2 linked regions of the Cellvibrio sp. PSBB006 genome follow. The protein of the gene in region 2 purifies or fractionates together with the protein of the main gene of each other region. This does not show direct contact. Links are inferred from orthologs where the notes say so. Each region holds a gene or a part of one and is shown on either strand. Other genes may lie near its edges. The genes, in order: CBR65_RS21575 and CBR65_RS05930.

The links.
Region 1: the proteins of CBR65_RS05930 (region 2) and CBR65_RS21575 purify together in Escherichia coli (affinity purification with mass spectrometry, with the first as the bait; 2 studies listed by BioGRID). This does not show direct contact. The link is inferred for Cellvibrio sp. PSBB006 from one-to-one orthologs.

What each region holds. Positions count from the first base shown.
Region 1 is NZ_CP021382.1:5,170,864-5,180,080, forward strand. The notes cover bases 4,201-7,061. They hold CBR65_RS21575 (peptidylprolyl isomerase), read right to left. Parts: upstream 5,942-7,061; coding sequence 5,459-5,941; downstream 4,201-5,458. Other genes in these bases: CBR65_RS21560 (ATP-binding protein), read left to right, coding at 4,201-4,545; CBR65_RS21565 (hypothetical protein), read left to right, coding at 4,646-5,188; CBR65_RS21570 (hypothetical protein), read left to right, coding at 5,231-5,416; CBR65_RS21580 (DUF3108 domain-containing protein), read right to left, coding at 5,977-6,693; purN (phosphoribosylglycinamide formyltransferase), read right to left, coding at 6,854-7,061. Outside these bases: CBR65_RS21550 (NAD(P)/FAD-dependent oxidoreductase), read left to right, coding at 1-1,086; CBR65_RS21555 (biliverdin-producing heme oxygenase), read left to right, coding at 1,523-2,101; more of CBR65_RS21560, read left to right, coding at 2,122-4,200; more of purN, read right to left, coding at 7,062-7,507; purM (phosphoribosylformylglycinamidine cyclo-ligase), read right to left, coding at 7,507-8,568; CBR65_RS21595 (DUF2066 domain-containing protein), read left to right, coding at 8,786-9,217. UniProt on the Escherichia coli protein: Folding helper with both chaperone and peptidyl-prolyl cis-trans isomerase (PPIase) activities. Chaperone activity prevents aggregation of unfolded or partially folded proteins and promotes their correct folding.
Region 2 is NZ_CP021382.1:1,416,699-1,425,978, reverse strand. Bases 2,679-5,602 are described here. They hold CBR65_RS05930 (DsbC family protein), read left to right. Parts: upstream 2,679-3,703; coding sequence 3,704-4,501; downstream 4,502-5,602. Other genes in these bases: CBR65_RS05925 (homoserine dehydrogenase), read left to right, coding at 4,658-5,602; xerD (site-specific tyrosine recombinase XerD), read left to right, coding at 2,740-3,639. Also shown: CBR65_RS05960 (beta-ketoacyl synthase), read left to right, coding at 1-325; rpsP (30S ribosomal protein S16), read left to right, coding at 516-764; ribosome maturation factor RimM, read left to right, coding at 779-1,318; tRNA (guanosine(37)-N1)-methyltransferase TrmD, read left to right, coding at 1,418-2,176; rplS (50S ribosomal protein L19), read left to right, coding at 2,209-2,565; more of CBR65_RS05925, read left to right, coding at 5,603-5,962; thrC (threonine synthase), read left to right, coding at 5,994-7,391; single-stranded-DNA-specific exonuclease RecJ, read left to right, coding at 7,473-9,203; CBR65_RS05910 (arylesterase), read right to left, coding at 9,200-9,280. UniProt on the Escherichia coli protein: Acts as a disulfide isomerase, interacting with incorrectly folded proteins to correct non-native disulfide bonds.

The sequences.
Region 1 (9,217 bases), 3.8 Mb from region 2 along the record:
GGCGGTGGTCGCTGTAACTTTACGAATCTGCATACCTTGCCGGACAATTTTCTTTCTGCAAATCCCCATTTTTGTAAATCGGCGTTGTCGCGTTTTACGCAGTGGGATTTTCTGGCGTTAGTACAGAAGCACGGCATTCCCTATCATGAAAAAAAGCTTGGCCAATTATTCTGCGATAACAAAGCGCAGGATATTCTCACCATGTTGTTGGCTGAATGTGCAGAAGCAAAGGCCGATATTTACACCCACTGCCAAATAGAAAAAATTACCGCATTGCCAGCGAGTGAGTCACCGCTGCGTTATCGCGTTCACACCAGCCTTGGTGAAACCCTTTGCGAGTCTCTGGTTGTCGCCACGGGTGGTTTGTCCATTCCCACCATGGGCGCAACGGGATTGGGTTATGAAGTCGCTACACAATTTAACCTCACGTTAAAACCCCGCTCCGCCGGGCTGGTACCTTTTACATTATCGCCAGCACAGTTGGCCGTGTTTGCTTCGTGTGTGGGTAATGCAATAGAAGTTCGCATAAGCTGTAAAGATGATAAAGGTAACGAAGCTTCCTTCACTGAAAATATGCTGTTTACTCATCGTGGTTTGAGTGGCCCTGCTGTCTTACAGATCTCTTCCTATTGGAAGCCGGGACAAGCTGTTCAGGTAAACCTGCTTCCGCATCTTGATCTGGAAGAACATTTACGCCATCAACAGCAACAGCGGCCCAAGGTTTTATTAAGTACTGTAATAGGCGAGCTGCTCACTAAAAATATCGCACAAATATTTTGTGATTTGTGGGGTGAACAGTGGAATGGTAATCGCCCACTAAATCAATATGGCGTAAAAGATTTTCAAATAATTGCCAACCAATTTCACTATTGGCAAGTGTTACCTGCCGGCACGGAAGGTTACCGCACAGCAGAAGTAACCTTGGGGGGCATTGATACTAAAGATCTTTCCTCGAAAACACTTGAAGCAAAGAATCAGCCGGGGCTTCACTTTATCGGAGAGGTGGTAGATGTTACTGGCCATCTGGGTGGTTTCAACTTTCAGTGGGCGTGGGCTTCCGGTCATGCTGCCGGTGAGTATTGTTAAAAATTTTATTGTGATAGTTGTTGTATAAATAATAACAGTATTTTTTTATAAATATTTTTTTAAATGCTTGGTTATTTATGCTTACGTTCTATTGCATACATAAGATAACTGCTTTTTATCCTTTCAGAATTAAAATCGATATTCTTTGTCAAAATGGGCGACAAACAACACTGCCGTGAACCGTGTTGGTGCATTCTGTGGATTATTTTTCGGGTATTGATCAGAAATGTGAAAGGCTTTGCACAAACGATATAAATGACTTTGGATAAAGCAGCCCAGTCCCAATATCAAAATGTATGAACGCGTGCGGCAAGAAAGTTCGCTTCTGCGTTTGTTTTTATACAAATAATGTGGTTTGGAGGGTATAGCGAATTAATGATGAGTTTTATTTATCAGTGCGCATGACGTTAACGCGCATTACCTTGAGGGCTCGCCTATGAGCATCATGCTGGAAATGAAGAAACAAACGGCTGATTGTCATGCAGATGCAGAAAATATTCTGCGTAATAAGCTGTTTGATTGCCAGCTTTCGCCGAGCCGGTATTACGATGTGATTAATGCATTTTATGCAGCCTACTCTTCGCTGGAGTCGGCAATATCTGGTTTCCCATTAACATCAGAGTTATTAAAAAAACGCTCAAAGATCGAACTTCTCAAAAAAGATTTGATCTATTTACGAAGCGGCTACTTTGTAAAAGCGCCATATATCTCTGCTCCTCCTCTTCCCCGTGTCGCTAATGAGGCTGCTGCCTTGGGTGTGATGTATGTAATGGAAGGGTCCACATTGGGTGGAAAGATTATCATCAATCATTTGATGAAATACGATTGGATGAATGTGGAGTTGTATGGAAATTTTTTTTCCAACTATGGTAGTGACCGCAGCGATATGTGGAGCGAATTTGGTCAGGTTGTGAATGGTTTTTTTGTGGCTAATAATCAAGCTGCCAACCAGTTAGTAAGCGGGGCCAAAATAGCATTTGAATATATTTATTCTCTTTTGATTCGGATTCGATGAGCTGATGAGGATGATTAACAATGATTGAGAAAAAATCCCCCCATAAGCCTTTTGCAGTCACCCTGGATAATTGCCATGAGGAGCCTATTCATATTCCGGGTTCCATACAGCCTCACGGCATGTTGGTCGTGATTGGCAGACATGATTTTATTATTAAACAGGTTAGCGAAAATATTATTCGCTTTACCGGCGAGCCTGCCGATTTTTTCCTGGGCAAGAAGGTGACTGAACTATTGGGAGAGAGTTTTTATACGTTTCTAAATGTTGCGCTAAATTCTGAATCCAAATATGCCCGCACTGCTAACTCCATCAAAGTAAAGCTGTCGCCCAGCTTGGTAGAGAATGTGCTCTTTGATGCGGTGTTTCACTGTGAGGGTGACCTTGTATTGATTGATGTGGAACAGTCTCCGCAGGATATCAGTATTCAATATGCCAGCTATTATCATAAGATTAAGGAGTTTACGCGCTCCCTCAGTGAGCATGCAGAATTGCAGGCTATCTTTGAGCGTTCCGTAGCCGAGGTTCGGGATCTTACGGGATATGATCGGGTGATGTTGTATCGGTTTGATCACGAGTATAACGGCGAAGTCATCGCTGAATCCAAGGTGGATAAATTAAATTCTTTTCTGGGGCAGCACTTCCCGGAGTCTGATATTCCTGCCCAGGCACGTTCGCTGTATGTCAAAAACAAAGTGCGCATTATTGCCGATGTCAATGCTCAGCCCAGCGCTCTGGTTCCGCTGCTGCACCCGGATACAGACGGCCCCACTGATCTCGGGTTCAGTATGTTGCGAAGTGTATCGCCTATTCATATTCAGTATCTGAAGAACATGGGCGTTTGTGCCTCCATGTCAATCAGCATTATTGTGGATGATCACCTGTGGGGACTGATCGCCTGCCACCACTATTCTCCACATAAGGTTTCCGTTGAAACGCGAGAAGCAGCCTTGTTTCTCAGCGTACTGATCTCACACCTCATTACGACCAATGATCGTTCGCAAGCGCGATTATACGATTCCGAATTGCTGGCGTTGAATGCGCGTCTGGCGGAAAACATGGTGCAGGTTGTGAATTACGTGGATGGTTTGCGGAAGGACATTCCTGCGATGCTGGGGCTGGCCAATGCTGAAGGCGTGGTGTGGAATCTTGAAGGACATGCCGAAAGTTATGGTCGCACCCCTTCGGATGAGCAAACTGAACAATTGGTGGATTGGTTGTTTACCAAAGTCGGTAAGTCATTTTTATTTCACACGCACAAGTTATCCGATATCAATCCTGAGTTCCGTGAATTTGCCGGAGTCGCCAGCGGTATTCTGTTTATTGTCTTGTCATTCACGGATCGGCAGTTTTTTTTATGGGTCCGGCCGGAGGTAATGAATACCAGACACTGGGGTGGTAAACCGGAAAAGACGATCGAGTTCCTGGATGATGGTAGTCATCGATTGATGCCGCGACGCTCTTTCGAGTTGTGGAAGGAAAAGGTGCGCTTTACCTCAGCACCCTTCAATGAAATTGAAATTCGCAATGTGTTGAAATTTCGTAACACCATGCAGAATTATCTGATGGTGAACACAGAACTCTTGCGCGAGCGCAATGCAGACCTGGAACGTAAGATTGCTCAGCGTACCTTGTCACTTGAGCAGGAAATCCGCGAGCGCGAAAAAGTCCAGCAGGAGTTGGAGTTGTCGTTGCGTGCCCTGCAAGCGTCAAATAAGGAGCTGGAGCAGTTTGCGTATATTGCTTCCCATGACTTGCAGGAACCCTTGCGTAAGATTCAGGTTCTGGGTGATCGGCTGCATAATTTTTCCGATCAGCTGGATACGCGCAGTCAGGATTACCTGCGGCGCATGATCAAGGCGGCCAACCGCATGCAGATGTTGGTTGTAGACTTGTTATCCTTCTCACGTATTGGTGTCACCGGGGAAAGTATTCGCTACGTTAACCTGAATGACATCATGAGAGATGTGTTGTCCAATCTCCATGTTGCGATAGAAGAGTCAGGTGCCCAGATTCATGTCGGTGACTTGGGTGGCATCTGTGCCGACGCGGCGCAAATTAATCGGCTGTTCCAGAATCTGATGCAAAATGCTATCAAGTTCGTGCAGAACGGTGCGGTTCCCCAAATCAGTATCACCCGGGTTGAGGAAACTGCTGATACTGCCACCTTCGAGATTCGTGATAATGGCATTGGTTTTGAAAAGGAATATGAGGAGAAAATTTTCGGGCTTTTCAGCCGCCTGCATAAATCCAACGAAGATTATCATGGCACCGGATTGGGTCTGGCTGTATGCCGCAAGATAGTGGACAGCCACCGCGGTAAGATCTGGGCGCGTAGCGAATTAGGTGAGGGTACCGCCTTTTTTATTCAATTGCCGTTGCGGGGTGCCATGGATGCTGCAGCACCGGAAGAACAGGTCCTGGCTGATTCTTTTCTTGAGGATTAGAATGTCTTCCGGCATGGCTGAAGCCTCGTTAATCATCCGGTCACACAGCTGTGGTAAAGTACCGCCTCATTTGGCATCTCACTGACTATCTTTTGGTTTCATGATTATCAAGCTCATTAAATCTCTGGCGCTACTCGTCCTGCTGACGGCGTGCGCCACACAACAAACTGTTCACCGCAGCTGGCCCGAAGGCGCACCATCCCTTGCTTATTTTGAGCAGATTTACGCAGAGGATTTGCGGAATCAGCAGGAGCAAACCCTGGATGAATATCTGGTCTGGGTGAAACGCTATTACGAGGGATGGGAGCTGTACCGTCGCGGGTGGCTGGACGTGACGCAGGATCTGGTTGTGCAGATAGAGAATCCGCAAGTCGCGCAGGAAGTGGATACCAAGATGTACGCTGTTGGCCGCGCCATTGCCGGTGAATGGGCAAAAAAAACCAATACCCGTAAGATCTTTACCCGCCATGTGGCCATTTGGGGTAATGCCCTGGTGGAATCCATGAATCGCGATGAAGAGTTGAAACTCATCGATATCGTGCAAAACGATGTCAATCGATTATTGGCTGATACATTACCGGTGGATGCCATTACGGCTGATCGTTATTATGCACCGGATGAAGACGACGTCTTCAGTTGGTAAACGCCAAAAAATTTCCACCACATTCACCCCTTCGGTACCTGTATGGCCGACATCCTGCCCTTTAAAAGAAAGAGTCCTTTTGAAAAACACAAGGGAAAAACCTTATGTCGCAGTGGTTTTCATAAGTGGGCGGTGGTGAAGGAAAAGCAGTTTGACGTGAAGCAGGGAAAACTGGTGACTGTGTATAAATGTGAGCGATGCGGCGAACAAAAGGTAGAGGCTAAATAAATAAGCGATACGGACCGCTAAACGGCCCGTATCATTTACTTATTAATGGTGATGGCCGCCGGCGCCATGAGCGTGGCCATGAGCGATTTCATCCTCAGTCGCTTCACGCACATCAGTGACTTCCACATCAAAGTTCAGGTCAACACCAGCTAGGGGATGGTTGCCGTCAATGGTAACCTGATCGCCTTCCACACCGGTGACGGTGACGACTTGTAAACCGTGTTCGGTTTCGGCATGAAATTCCATACCCACTTCAATTTGATCAATACCGGAAAACATACTGGAATCCAGTTGTTGGACCATGGCATCGTCGCGCTCGCCATAAGCTTCGGCGGCAGCTACGGACACGTTTAATTTGTCACCCACCGCTTTTCCTACCAGAGCTTTTTCCAGACCGGGGATAATGTTTCCCGCACCGTGGAGATAAGAAAGCGGCTCCTGACCTTCAGAGGAATCCAACACTTTGCCAGTGCTGTCTGTCAGGGTGTAGTGAAAACTGGCAACGCAGTTGTTGGAGATATTCATAAAAAGCCTTTTGGGGTTGTGGTTTAAAGATGACGTCAATCAAAACGTTTAATTTTCTTGCCGTTGACTTCGGCTTTGCCGAGATAAATGGTGTAAGCATCGCCGTCTTCTTCCTGTTGCAGGCGCACTAACAGATAATCCCAATCCTTGGCTAACCAGGCATAAGTGACACGGTCGTCATTTTCGCGGCTGCGTTTGACTTTAACCGTATTCACCTTGCCCAAAGGGGTTTCAAGCATTTCTTCACCGACGATCTCAAAACCGTATTCTTTCAAGCGGCCGCCGTCGGCAATCTGGTAAACCAGTTCTTCCTTATTGTTGACCAGATCCTGTTGCAGTTGCAGCTGATAGCTGAGCTTATCTTGCACGCGCTGTGCGATATCCATCTTCCAGGTGGTATTTTGCACATTGTTGGTGACGGTTTTTGTGGCCCAGTCAAAAGTTAACTCTGCATCGCGATCACGACCGAGGACTCGGCGTGCGTATTTGTAATGCAAGGGAATGATCTGCTGCTTTTCTTCGTCGATACGCAAGCGACTGGTTTCGTCAATGCTGGCAAACCAGGACCGCGCAAAAAAACGCATCAGATAGGTGCCATCGTCTTGCGGTGTTAGCGAATGGGTGACGGTGACTTTGAAGCCCAGCGCGGTGGACGTGTATTCATTGGAGAAACTCTTGGGCAATTCGGCTGCACGGGAGGCGAAAGCAAAGCAGAGGGTAAATAAGAACAGTAAGACATGTTTTTTTTGCATAGTCAGGCAATCCTTATGATTCTGCGACGAATGGGTCTTCGATGAAAAATTCCGCAACGAATAGCTTTGCTGTAAAAAACGCAACAATCAGCGTTTGTGATGAATGCTACGGATAAAAAAGTGATCGTGGTTATTTCCGCTGGGCACACCCACCACATTGTCATGCATTGATTAGATAACCGGACGGCGGTAAAAGTTCGTTATCCAGAAATACCGCACCGTCATCCATACGCAAGCGACCTTCAGCAAACCATTTCACCGCAAGTGGATAAATAATGTGTTCCTGCTGTTGAACCCGTTTGGCGAGACTGACCGCATCATCTACCGATTCAATAGAAATTTTAGCCTGTATAACCGCCGGTCCACCATCAAGCTCCTCTGTGACAAAATGCACAGTCACACCGTGTTCAGCTTCACCCGCATCCAGCACCCGTTGGTGGGTGTGTAAACCCTGGTATTTGGGCAGCAATGAGGGGTGAATGTTCAACATGCGTCCCGCATAGTGTCGGGTAAAAGTGGTGGTAAGGATGCGCATGAAGCCGGCGAGCACGACTAAATCCGGTTGATAGCTGTCAATCAGTTGCGCCAACTTTTGATCAAATGATTCACGATCATCGAATTGTTTGTGATCCAGAACCAGAGCGGGAATACCGGCTTTTTCGGCGCGTTCCAGGCCGAACACGGCAGGGCGGTTGCTGATGACAGCGGCAATATCGATAGGCAGCTCAGTGTTCTGCATGCCGTCAATAATTGCCTGTAAATTACTGCCGCTGCCGGAGATCAATACAACAACACGTGTGCGTGGTGAACTCATTAAACGGCCAGCCCCTGTAACTCTACCTGCGCTTCATCCGCTTGCGCCTTGGCGATATAACCCACAACAAAAGGTGTTTCACCGGCGTCTGCAAGAATCTTCAATGCGTTGTCTTTTTCATCGTCAGGCACAGCGATAACCATGCCCACACCGCAGTTAAAGGTGCGGTACATCTCCCGCATTGCTACGTTACCACTGCGTTGCAACCATTGGAAAACAGCGGGTAACTCCCAGCTTTGGGTATCGATAACGGCTTTGCAATCATCCGGTAAAACACGCGGTATGTTCTCAGTCAGCCCACCGCCGGTGATATGTGCAAGTGCATTCACACGGGATTCTTTAATCAAGCGCAACACGGATTTGACATAGATACGTGTCGGCGCCATCAATGCATCGCTCAGCGGTTTGCCACCACAATCCTGGTTCAGATCCGCTTTGCTCACATCAATGATTTTGCGCACCAGAGAATAGCCGTTTGAGTGCGGGCCGCTGGAGGTTATGGCGATCAATGCGTCACCGGCTTTAACCTGGCTGCCGTCGAGAATTGCGGACTTTTCCACCACGCCAACGCAAAAACCGGCCAGATCGTAATCCTCGCCCTCATACATGCCGGGCATTTCGGCAGTTTCGCCGCCGACCAATGCGCAACCTGCCATTTCACACCCGTCGCCAATGCCGGAAACAACCGCAGCGGCAACATCGACATTGAGCTTGCCGGTGGCGTAATAGTCGAGGAAGAACAGCGGTTCGGCACCGGTTACCACCAAATCGTTGACACACATAGCCACCAGGTCGATGCCGATGGTGTCATGCTTGCCCAGATTCATAGCCAAACGAAGTTTGGTGCCCACGCCGTCGGTACCCGAAACCAGAACCGGCTCGCGATATCCCTTGGGGATTTCACACAGGGCCGCAAAACCGCCAAGACCTGCCATCACCTCAGGGCGGCGGGTACGTTTGGCTACCCCTTTGATTCGCTCGACCAGGGCATCACCGGCATCAATATCAACGCCGGCATCTTTGTAACTCAGGGAAGTGACAGGAGGTTGTTGTTCGCTCATAGAGTGGGATTCGCTCGCGCAGAGGGTTTCAAAAAAAGGCCGCCATTCTACCAGCTAATCGCTGCTTAGGGTGGTATTGATGGCGCGCGCTGGCCGCAAATATCGAATCAGGTCGCTTCGTTCCGCGCTATTGCCTGCTACAATGCCGAACTTTCGCCGCGCTGTCTGATCAGCCATGCGTATATTCTTTTCACCAGGATTGTTTCAGGGGCAGATTTTGTTACGACTTTTGACGTTTTTGCTGCTTAGTGTCTGCACAGCCACCAGCATGGCCGAGCAGGTAGTCCAGGTATATCGTGCGGAAGCCCTGGTGACCTCCCAGTCTCAGGCAGAGCGCAACACCGCCATGCGCGTCAGCCTGGGTGAAGTTATCTGGCGAGTGTCCGGTGACAGCGCCGCTCTGGAACACCCCAAGGTGCGCGAGGCATTGAGTCAGGCCCAGGGTTATCTGTATGAATACAGCTATGCCTCTACCGACGAGCAACTTGAAGTCGAAGGTCAGCAAGTTCGGGCGATCAAGCTCATCCTCAAGTTTTCCCCTCAAGCCATTGAAAAGCTCCTGCGCGAAGCACGCTTGCCGTTGTGGCCAGCAAATCGCCCCAAGTTGCTTGTGTGGCAAATCATGACCGATGCTTCCGGCACCACTCAT
Region 2 (9,280 bases):
TGTCATCTTTCTGAACTCCAAGGGCTTTGGTGGCAACAACGCAACGGCTGGCGTGATCGCCCCTCAGGTTGTAGAAAAAATGTTGTCTCGCCGCTACGGTGCTGAACGTATGGACAAATACTTCCAGCAGCGGGAACAAACGCGGGCCGCTGTAGAGGCTTATGATGCCGCAGCGCTAAAAGGCCATTTCCAGACAATCTACCACTTCGGCGAAGGGCTAATTGACGAGAGCCAGATTGACATGGATAACACGTCTGTGACTCTGCCAGGCTTTGCCCGACCCATTGATCTCGCCTTCACGAATCGCTTTGACGATATGGTTTGAGGCTGAATTGGTTTATTGAATCTGCGGACAGCGTATGGGTTGTTCGCAGCTATTCTTCAGGCTATACAAACCTGATCCTTTCCCTTAGAATACCGCGCCTTTCGCTGCACTCACGTGCGCGTAACTATTTTTTTAACCAGGGTACCGCCTTGATCGGTACTGAATTTTTCTAAACAGGAAGAAAACCTCAATGGTAACTATTCGTCTGTCTCGCGGCGGTTCCAAAGCGCGTCCGTTTTATCACCTGACTGTCACTAACAGCCGTAGCGCCCGTAATGGTCGTTTTATTGAGCGCGTGGGCTTCTTTAACCCCGTTGCCCGTGGTCAGGAAGAGCGTCTGCGTGTTAACACCGAGCGTCTCGAACACTGGGTTAGCCAAGGTGCACAAATGAGCGAGCGCGTAGCGCAATTGATCAAAGACAGTAAAAAGGCCGCCTAAGCAGCCTGCGCCTGATGAGTACCGCTACATTGGATCTGGTAAATATTGGGCGTATTACGGCGTTATACGGTGTGAAGGGCTGGTTAAAGATCCACTCTTACACCGAAAATGCTGATGATGTGTTCGCGTATAACCCGTGGTGGCTGAAAACAGCGCATGGTGTGAAGCAGGTCGAAGTCGATGAAGCTCGACCTCACGGTAAGGGGTTTGTAGCGCATATCAAAGGTATTGATGATCGCGAGCAGGCGGCATTGTTCACCAGCGTCGATATCGCGGTGGAGCGCCACCTGCTGCCGGAGCTTGATGAAGGTGAATACTACTGGAATCAACTGGAAGGCCTGGCGGTTATTACCACCTTTGGTGATTCGCCTCAGCGACTGGGCCGTGTAATCAAGTTAATGGAAACCGGTGCGAATGATGTCATTGTCGTTGGGCCGGATGACCAGAGTATCGATCAGCGCGAGCGATTGATCCCTTATGTGCCTGGGCAGTTTGTCCTCGCGGTTGATTTGACAGCGGGGGAAATGCGGGTAGATTGGGACCCGGAATTCTAGAGCGAGCGAACAGAGGGCAGTTTGGTGCATTCAGAGCAGCAACCTTCTACCTCGACACCTGACTCGATAAATGGGAAGCATTCAGCCGAGGCGATGGTGGTGACTCCATTAAAAGTTGCGGTCATAACGCTCTTTCCCGAGATGTTTGAAGCCATAACCCGGAGCGGTATTACTGCTCGGGCGGTAAAGCAGGATCTGATTTCAATCAGATGTTGGAATCCCCGGGAATTTACCTCGGATCGCCATAGTACGGTGGATGATCGCCCTTACGGTGGCGGCCCGGGAATGGTGATGATGGTGCAGCCTTTGCGCGATGCGATCCAGGCTGCAAAAAGCTGGGCCGGGGAAGCGGCGAGGGTTATTTACCTGTCACCTCAGGGCAGGCCTCTTGATCAGAAAGGTGTGGTTGAGCTGTCGCGTTACACCAACATGATTCTGGTTGCCGGGCGCTACGAAGGAATTGATGAGCGCTTGATTCAGACGATGGTGGATGAAGAATGGTCCATCGGTGATTATGTGGTCAGCGGTGGTGAGTTGCCGGCTATGGTATTGATTGATGCGGTGACCCGCTTGATACCTGGTGCGTTAAATCACGCTCAATCGGCTGAGCAGGATTCTTTTACCGAAGGCTTACTGGACTGTCCGCACTACACGCGTCCAGAAGTATATGAAGATATGCGGGTTCCGGATGTATTGTTATCCGGCAATCACGAACAGATTCGGCGCTGGCGCCTTAAACAGGCGCTGGGGCGAACCTGGCTTAAACGGCCAGATTTATTGCAAGTAATAACATTAACCGAGGAACAGCAGGTGCTGTTGACGGACTTTCGTCGAGACCTTGAAAACGACAAACTCTAGCTGTGAAGCTACAGACTCTCAGGAGCAAAACCATGAGTAGCAAAAACCCAATTATCCAGGCACTGGAAAACGAACAACTGAAAAAAGAAGTCACCGAATTTTCACCGGGTGATACCGTTGTTGTTCAAGTAAAGGTTATCGAAGGTAACCGTGAGCGTTTGCAGGCATTTGAAGGTGTTGTTATTGCCAAGCGCAATCGCGGCCTGAACTCTGCTTTCACCGTGCGTAAAATTTCCCACGGTGTAGGCGTTGAGCGGACGTTCCAAACCCACAGCCCACAAGTAGAGAGCGTTGCTCTGAAGCGTCGTGGTGATGTGCGTCAAGCCAAGTTGTACTACTTGCGTGACCTCACCGGTAAAGCGGCTCGTATTAAAGAGAAGCTGGTGTAATAAATCGGATAAAGTATCTTCCGATAACAAAAAGGCCGGAGCGGGAAACTGCTCCGGCCTTTTTGTTCTTAGGGCAGGTTGAATTTATACGGTTGTTGTTTGTCCTATCTGCTGGCAATAATAGCGGGTAGATATTCCCTGAGCGCAATTGCCACTGGTTGATTAAGGCCCAGCATGCTGTCAAATGAAGATTCTTTGCTGCTTGAGCACTATCTGGACGCAGTCTGGATGGAAAAGGGCTTAAGTCAAAATACATTGGAATCTTATCGCGCCGATCTGTCGGCGTTTGCACAATGGTTGAATAAAAATGAAATGGGGCTTCTGAGTGTAGACTCGCAAAGCCTTTTACATTATCTGGCGTATCGCCACGAACAAAAAATTTCCAGCCGCTCCACAGCCAGATTTTTGTCTTGTGTGCGTGGCTTTTATCGTTACCAACTTCGTGAAGGAACTGTTAAGGAAAATCCCCTGGCGTTGGTGGAGAACCCCAAGCTACCGCGTGCGTTGCCGAAGTCCTTGACTGAAGCTGATGTTGAGAGTTTGTTGGCCGCGCCCACACTGGATGATCCGATCGGGCTGCGTGATCGCACCATGTTAGAGGTGTTATACGCTTGTGGTTTGCGGGTTACCGAGTTGGTTAGTTTGCAGATGTCCCAAGTCAATCTGCGTCAGAATGTGTTGAGGGTAATGGGTAAGGGGAGCAAGGAGCGATTGATTCCCATGGGGGAGGAAGCGTCTGCCTGGTTGACGCGCTATTTGCGTGAAGCGAGACCTATGTTGTTGCATAATTGCCCGGATGAGATAGTCTTCCCCAGTACGCGTGCTCAGCCGATGACTCGCCAGACCTTCTGGCATCGCATCAAGTATTGGGCGCAGGTTGCAGGTATTGATAAACCCTTGTCGCCGCATACCCTGCGTCATGCTTTTGCCACGCATCTTCTGAATCATGGTGCAGATCTACGGGTTGTGCAGTTATTACTGGGGCACAGCGATTTGTCGACTACCCAGATATACACCCATGTGGCGCGTACCCGGATGAAAGCTCAGCATGCCGAGCACCATCCCCGAGGTTAACAATAAACTAGACGTTACAATTGGCAAAATTTTGAAATTTCTTAGCCGCAATTAGGACATGATTATGATTAAAAGAACGATTATCGGCCTGTTGAGTGCCGGGGCTTTATTGTCAGTCCCCGTGTTATCCATGGCTGAAGAGGCCAGTGGTGCGGGTATGCTTTCGCGTAAGTCGCCCGAGAAAATTATCAGCGAGCGCTTGAAACAAGCGCGCCCCGAAATTCAATTTGGTGAGCCCCGTCCAGCACCTATCGATGGCTTGTATCAGGTGCAGGTTACCGGCGGCCCAACACTGTATGTCACTCCCGATGGCGATAAATTTATTGCTGGTGAAATCTTCTCCATTGATGCAAACGGCTTCTCCCGTTTTGAAGATCCCTACGTGGTAGAGGAACGCAAACGTTTGCTGTCCAAGATTGACCCCAAAGATACGATTATCTTCAAGCCCAAGGAGAAGACCAAGGCTGTGGTCTATGTCTTCACCGATATCGATTGCGGTTATTGCCGGCTGCTTCACAAGCAAATCCATGCCTACGACGATCAGGGTCAGAAAAAGCCTGGGTACAATGACCTGGGTATCGAGATTCGTTATCTGGCATACCCGCGCGCAGGCGTTCCGAGCGCTTCAGCAGATAAGTTGGTGACTGCCTGGTGCTCCAAAGATCAACAGGCTGCTCTGACGGCCCTGAAAAATGACCAGCAGGTTCCGCCCGCCAAATGCGACAAAAACCCTGTGGCAGAGGATTTCAAATTGGGTGGCCAGATCGGTGTCAACGGTACCCCGGCGGTATGGTTTCCCGATGGTCGGTTGATGCCGGGATACATGCCTCCGGAGCAAATGGCCCAGGCGTTGGGTATTTAATTAATTCCATTCTGCAAGCTGCTCCCGCTTTGCCATCAGGCGAAGCGGGAGATTTCCATTGGCTGATTGACACTCTCGATACAGCTCAGTAAGGTTGCCGTCTTTTGCTCAGTTGAGCGCTTTTCTGTTCAATTTCTATTCGCAGGGGACACCATCTTGAAACCGGTCAAAATAGGTATCTGCGGTCTTGGGACCGTAGGCAGTGGCACCGTTAATGTATTGACGCGCAATGGGCGCGTTATTAATGCCAGAGCCGGTTGTGATATTACGATTGCCCAGATTGCCGCTCGCCGCGACAACCCCAACTGCGATACCGCTTCGTTTAATGTAACCCGCGATATCTTCGCGGTCGCTGACAACCCTGAGGTCGACATTCTGGTCGAACTGATCGGCGGAACAACGGTAGCAAAGGATCTGGTGCTGCGAGCGATTGCCAATGGCAAGCACGTGATTACCGCCAACAAAGCGCTAATTGCCCATCACGGTAACGAAATCTTTGCTGCGGCCAACGCCAAGGGTGTCACTGTTGCATTTGAGGCTGCGGTGGCCGGTGGTATTCCGATTATCAAAGCGATTCGTGAAGGTTTGTCAGCCAACAAGATCGAGTGGCTGGCGGGTATCATCAATGGTACCGGCAACTTTATTCTGACTGAGATGCGTGATAAAGGCCGGGCATTTGAGGATGTCTTAAAAGAAGCTCAGGCGTTAGGTTATGCAGAAGCCGATCCCACCTTCGATGTGGAGGGCATTGATGCCGCGCATAAGCTGGTGATTCTGGCCTCGCTGGCATTTGGGATTCCGCTGCAATTCGATAAAGTTTTCACCGAAGGTATCACGCGCGTATCGCCACAAGATGTGACCTATGCGGAAGAGTTGGGCTACCGAATCAAGCATCTGGGTATTGCTCGCCGCAGCCCGAATGGGATTGAGTTGCGTGTGCACCCGACGTTAATCCCTGAAAAACGTTTGATCGCAAATGTTAACGGGGTTATGAACGCTATTGTGGTCAAGGGTGATGCGGTTGGCCCGACGCTATACTACGGTGCTGGTGCTGGTGCTGAGCCTACGGCTTCGGCAGTAATTGCTGATATCGTTGATGTTGCACGAACGTTAACTGCAGATCCTGAGCACCGTGTGCCATATCTCGGCTTTCAGCAGGAAAACCTGCGTGATAAAGCGATACTGCCCATTGAAGAGGTGGAAACAGCGTATTACTTGCGCATGTCGGCACTCGACAAGCCGGGTGTTTTATCGAAGGTTGCGCAAATTCTCAGTGACTCCGGCATCAGTATCGAAGCGTTGATTCAGAAAGAAGCCAAAGATGACGAAGAAACCGTACCGCTGATTTTATTGACCAATCGTGCGCTGGAAAAACATATTGTGGCGGCGATCACCACGATTGAAACACTGGATTCAATCACCGCACCGGTTACGCGTATTCGTATGGAATCGTTGAAATAAATTATCAATCTTTTTAGCACAGGTTATTAGCGTGAAATATATCAGCACTCGCGGTCAGGCACCGGCACTGACATTTGAAGAAGTGGTTCTTACTGGTCTGGCGCCCGATGGTGGTCTTTACGTTCCTGAAAGCCTGCCGACATTTTCTGCCGAGGAAATTGCGTCCTGGTCCGGCCTTTCTTATCAGGAGTTGGCATTCAAGGTAATTAATCCTTTTGTCGCGGGTGCATTGTCGGATGATGAACTGAAGCGCATCATCGCCTCGTCTTATAACGTGTTTCGTCACGATGCCATCGCACCTTTGGTGCAAACCGGCCACAACGAATGGGTGCTGGAGTTGTTTCAAGGGCCAACGCTGGCTTTTAAGGATTTTGCGCTGCAATTTCTCGGTCATTTGCTAGATCATTTGCTGAAGAAGCGTAACCAGAAAGTCGTCGTGATGGGCGCGACATCTGGTGATACCGGATCAGCGGCAATTGAAGGCTGCCGCCGCTGCGACAACATCGATATCTTTATCTTGCATCCGCACAATCGCGTCTCTAACGTGCAACGTCGGCAGATGACCACAGTGTTGGAAACTAACGTTCACAACATTGCCCTCGAAGGTAATTTTGATGATTGCCAGAACATGGTGAAAGCCAGCTTCGGTAATCAGTCTTTCTTACCTGAGGGGCGCCAGTTGGTGGCTGTCAACTCGATTAACTGGGCGCGTATCATGGCCCAAATCGTTTATTATTTTTACGCTGCCGTGGCCTTGGGCGCACCGCATCGTCCGGTGTCTTTCTCAGTGCCGACGGGAAATTTCGGCGATATCTTTGCCGGTTATCTCGCCAAACGTATGGGATTACCCATTGATCAATTGGTGATTGCGACCAACAGTAATGACATCCTGCATCGTTGTATCAGTAGCAATGATCACAGCAAACATCAGCTGCAACATACCCTGTCGCCGAGCATGGACATCATGGTATCGAGCAACTTCGAGCGCATGCTGTTTGATTTGTACGACCGTGATGGCAACGCCATTCGCCAATTAATGGATAATTTCAAATCCGGTGAGATGTCGCTGAGCGAAACGGCTCTGGGGCGGGCTCGCGAGTTATTCAGCAGTTACCGCGTGAGTGATGACACAACCATCAAGGTGATCAGTGAAGTATTCGATCACTGCGAGTATCTGCTAGATCCACACACGGCAATCGGTGTTGAAGCGGCCCGACAAACCCGTCGCCGTCAGGATATTCCTATGGTGTGTCTGGCAACTGCTCACCCGGCCAAATTTCCGGAAGCGGTGCGTAAAGCAGGGCAGGCGGCCGATCCGCAATTGCCGCATCATATGGCTGATCTGTTTGAACGCGAGGAGCGTTATACGGTATTGCCACAGAATCTGGAAAAAGTGCAGCAATTTATGGCTGAGAATTTGCGTCGCTGATTCTGATTGCTGCTCAACCTGTGAACGCTGCTTTGGGCCACTGAAGCAGCGTTTTGTTTTTTATTGTTAGCGGATTTTTTCATGCAAAAAGTGATTCGCCGTCGCGACCCCATCGTATCAGCTGGCTTGAACAACCAACTGCCTGCACTGTTGCAGCGGGTTTACTGTGCGCGTGGTGTCAAACAGGATGAAGAGTTACAACACCACTTGACACTGTTGCAAAAACCCAGTTTCAAGGGGTTGTCCGAGGCGGTTAATTTATTGGCTGATGCTGTGGTGGCGCAGGCAAAAATTATGATCGTGGGTGACTTTGATGCGGACGGTGCAACCAGTTGCGCTCTGGCTGTACTTGCATTGCGCGCTATGGGTTTGCCTTCAGTCGATTTTCTGGTGCCGAATCGGTTTGAGTACGGATATGGATTAACACCGGAAATTGTCACCGTCGCTGCGGCTCAGCAGCCAGACCTCATCATCACCGTTGATAATGGTATCTCCAGTATTGAAGGCGTCCAGGCAGCGCGCGAGCTGGGCATCGCGGTTATCGTAACTGATCACCATTTGCCGGGCAGCGAATTACCCGACGCCGATGCGATCGTGAATCCCAATCAACCGGGTTGTCCATTTCCCAGTAAAAATCTTGCTGGTGTCGGTGTTATTTTTTATGTCATGAACGCGTTACGCGCGGAACTTCGTCAACTTGGCTGGTTTGCCGAGAGCGGCATTCCTGAACCGAACATGGCCAGCTTCCTCGATCTGGTTGCTCTGGGGACAGTGGCAGATGTGGTGCCGCTCGATCACAACAATCGCATTCTGGTTGCGCAAGGGCTACAGCGTATGCGTGCCGGTGTTGCGCGTCCCGGCATCCTGGCGCTACTTGAAGTTGCTGGTCGGACCCCACACAAGCTTGTGGCTGGCGACCTGGGTTTTATTGTTGGTCCACGCTTGAATGCAGCGGGGCGATTGGATGATATGTCGCTCGGCATTCAGTGTTTGTTATGCGACAGTCCATCCCTTGCTCGGGAAATGGCGTTGTCACTGGATGAATTGAACCGTGACCGCAAAGCGATTGAAAGTGGCATGCAACAAGAAGCGTTACACATGTTGCAAAAGATATTGGTGGACGATGCAGACTCTCTTCCCTGGGGATTATGCTTATTCGATGAAAATTGGCACCAAGGTGTGATTGGTATTCTGGCTTCGCGAATTAAAGATCGCTACCACCGTCCGGTTATTGTGTTTGCCGATGCCGGTGAAGGACAAATTAAAGGTTCTGCTCGTTCAATCCCCGGTTTACATATTCGCGATGCATTAGATGCAGTTGCTGCGCATCACCCCGGGTTGTTAAAAAAATTCGGTGGTCACGCCATGGCGGCGGGAATGAGTTTGGCGCGGGAAGATTTTGCAGCCTTTGCCCAGGCTTTTGATGAAGAAGTGCATCGGCAATTAACGGAAGACGATTTGAAAGCGGTTCTGGTCAGCGATGGTGAACTAACACCGGAGGATTTTAACCTGGTCATCGCTGCGCAGCTGCGCGACGCCGGGCCTTGGGGGCAGCATTTCCCGGAACCTTTATTCGATGGAGAATTCTTTTTGGTGCAACAGCGCATTGTGGGAGAGAAACACTTAAAGATGGTGCTATCCCATGATGCCGCCGGAAAACAATTACTGGACGCCATTGCATTTAATGTTGATGTGCAACAGTGGCCCAATGCAGCGGCGAAGCGTGTGCGATTGGCCTATCGTTTGGATATCAATGAATTTCGCGGTAAGCAAAGCGTCCAGTTAATGGTGGAATATCTGGAGCTCTGCTAGTCCTGGTTTTTTAACAGAGGCTCAAGCCCGACCCACACATTATCGAGCATGGCTGGCTGCGCTTCGGCGGTTGGATG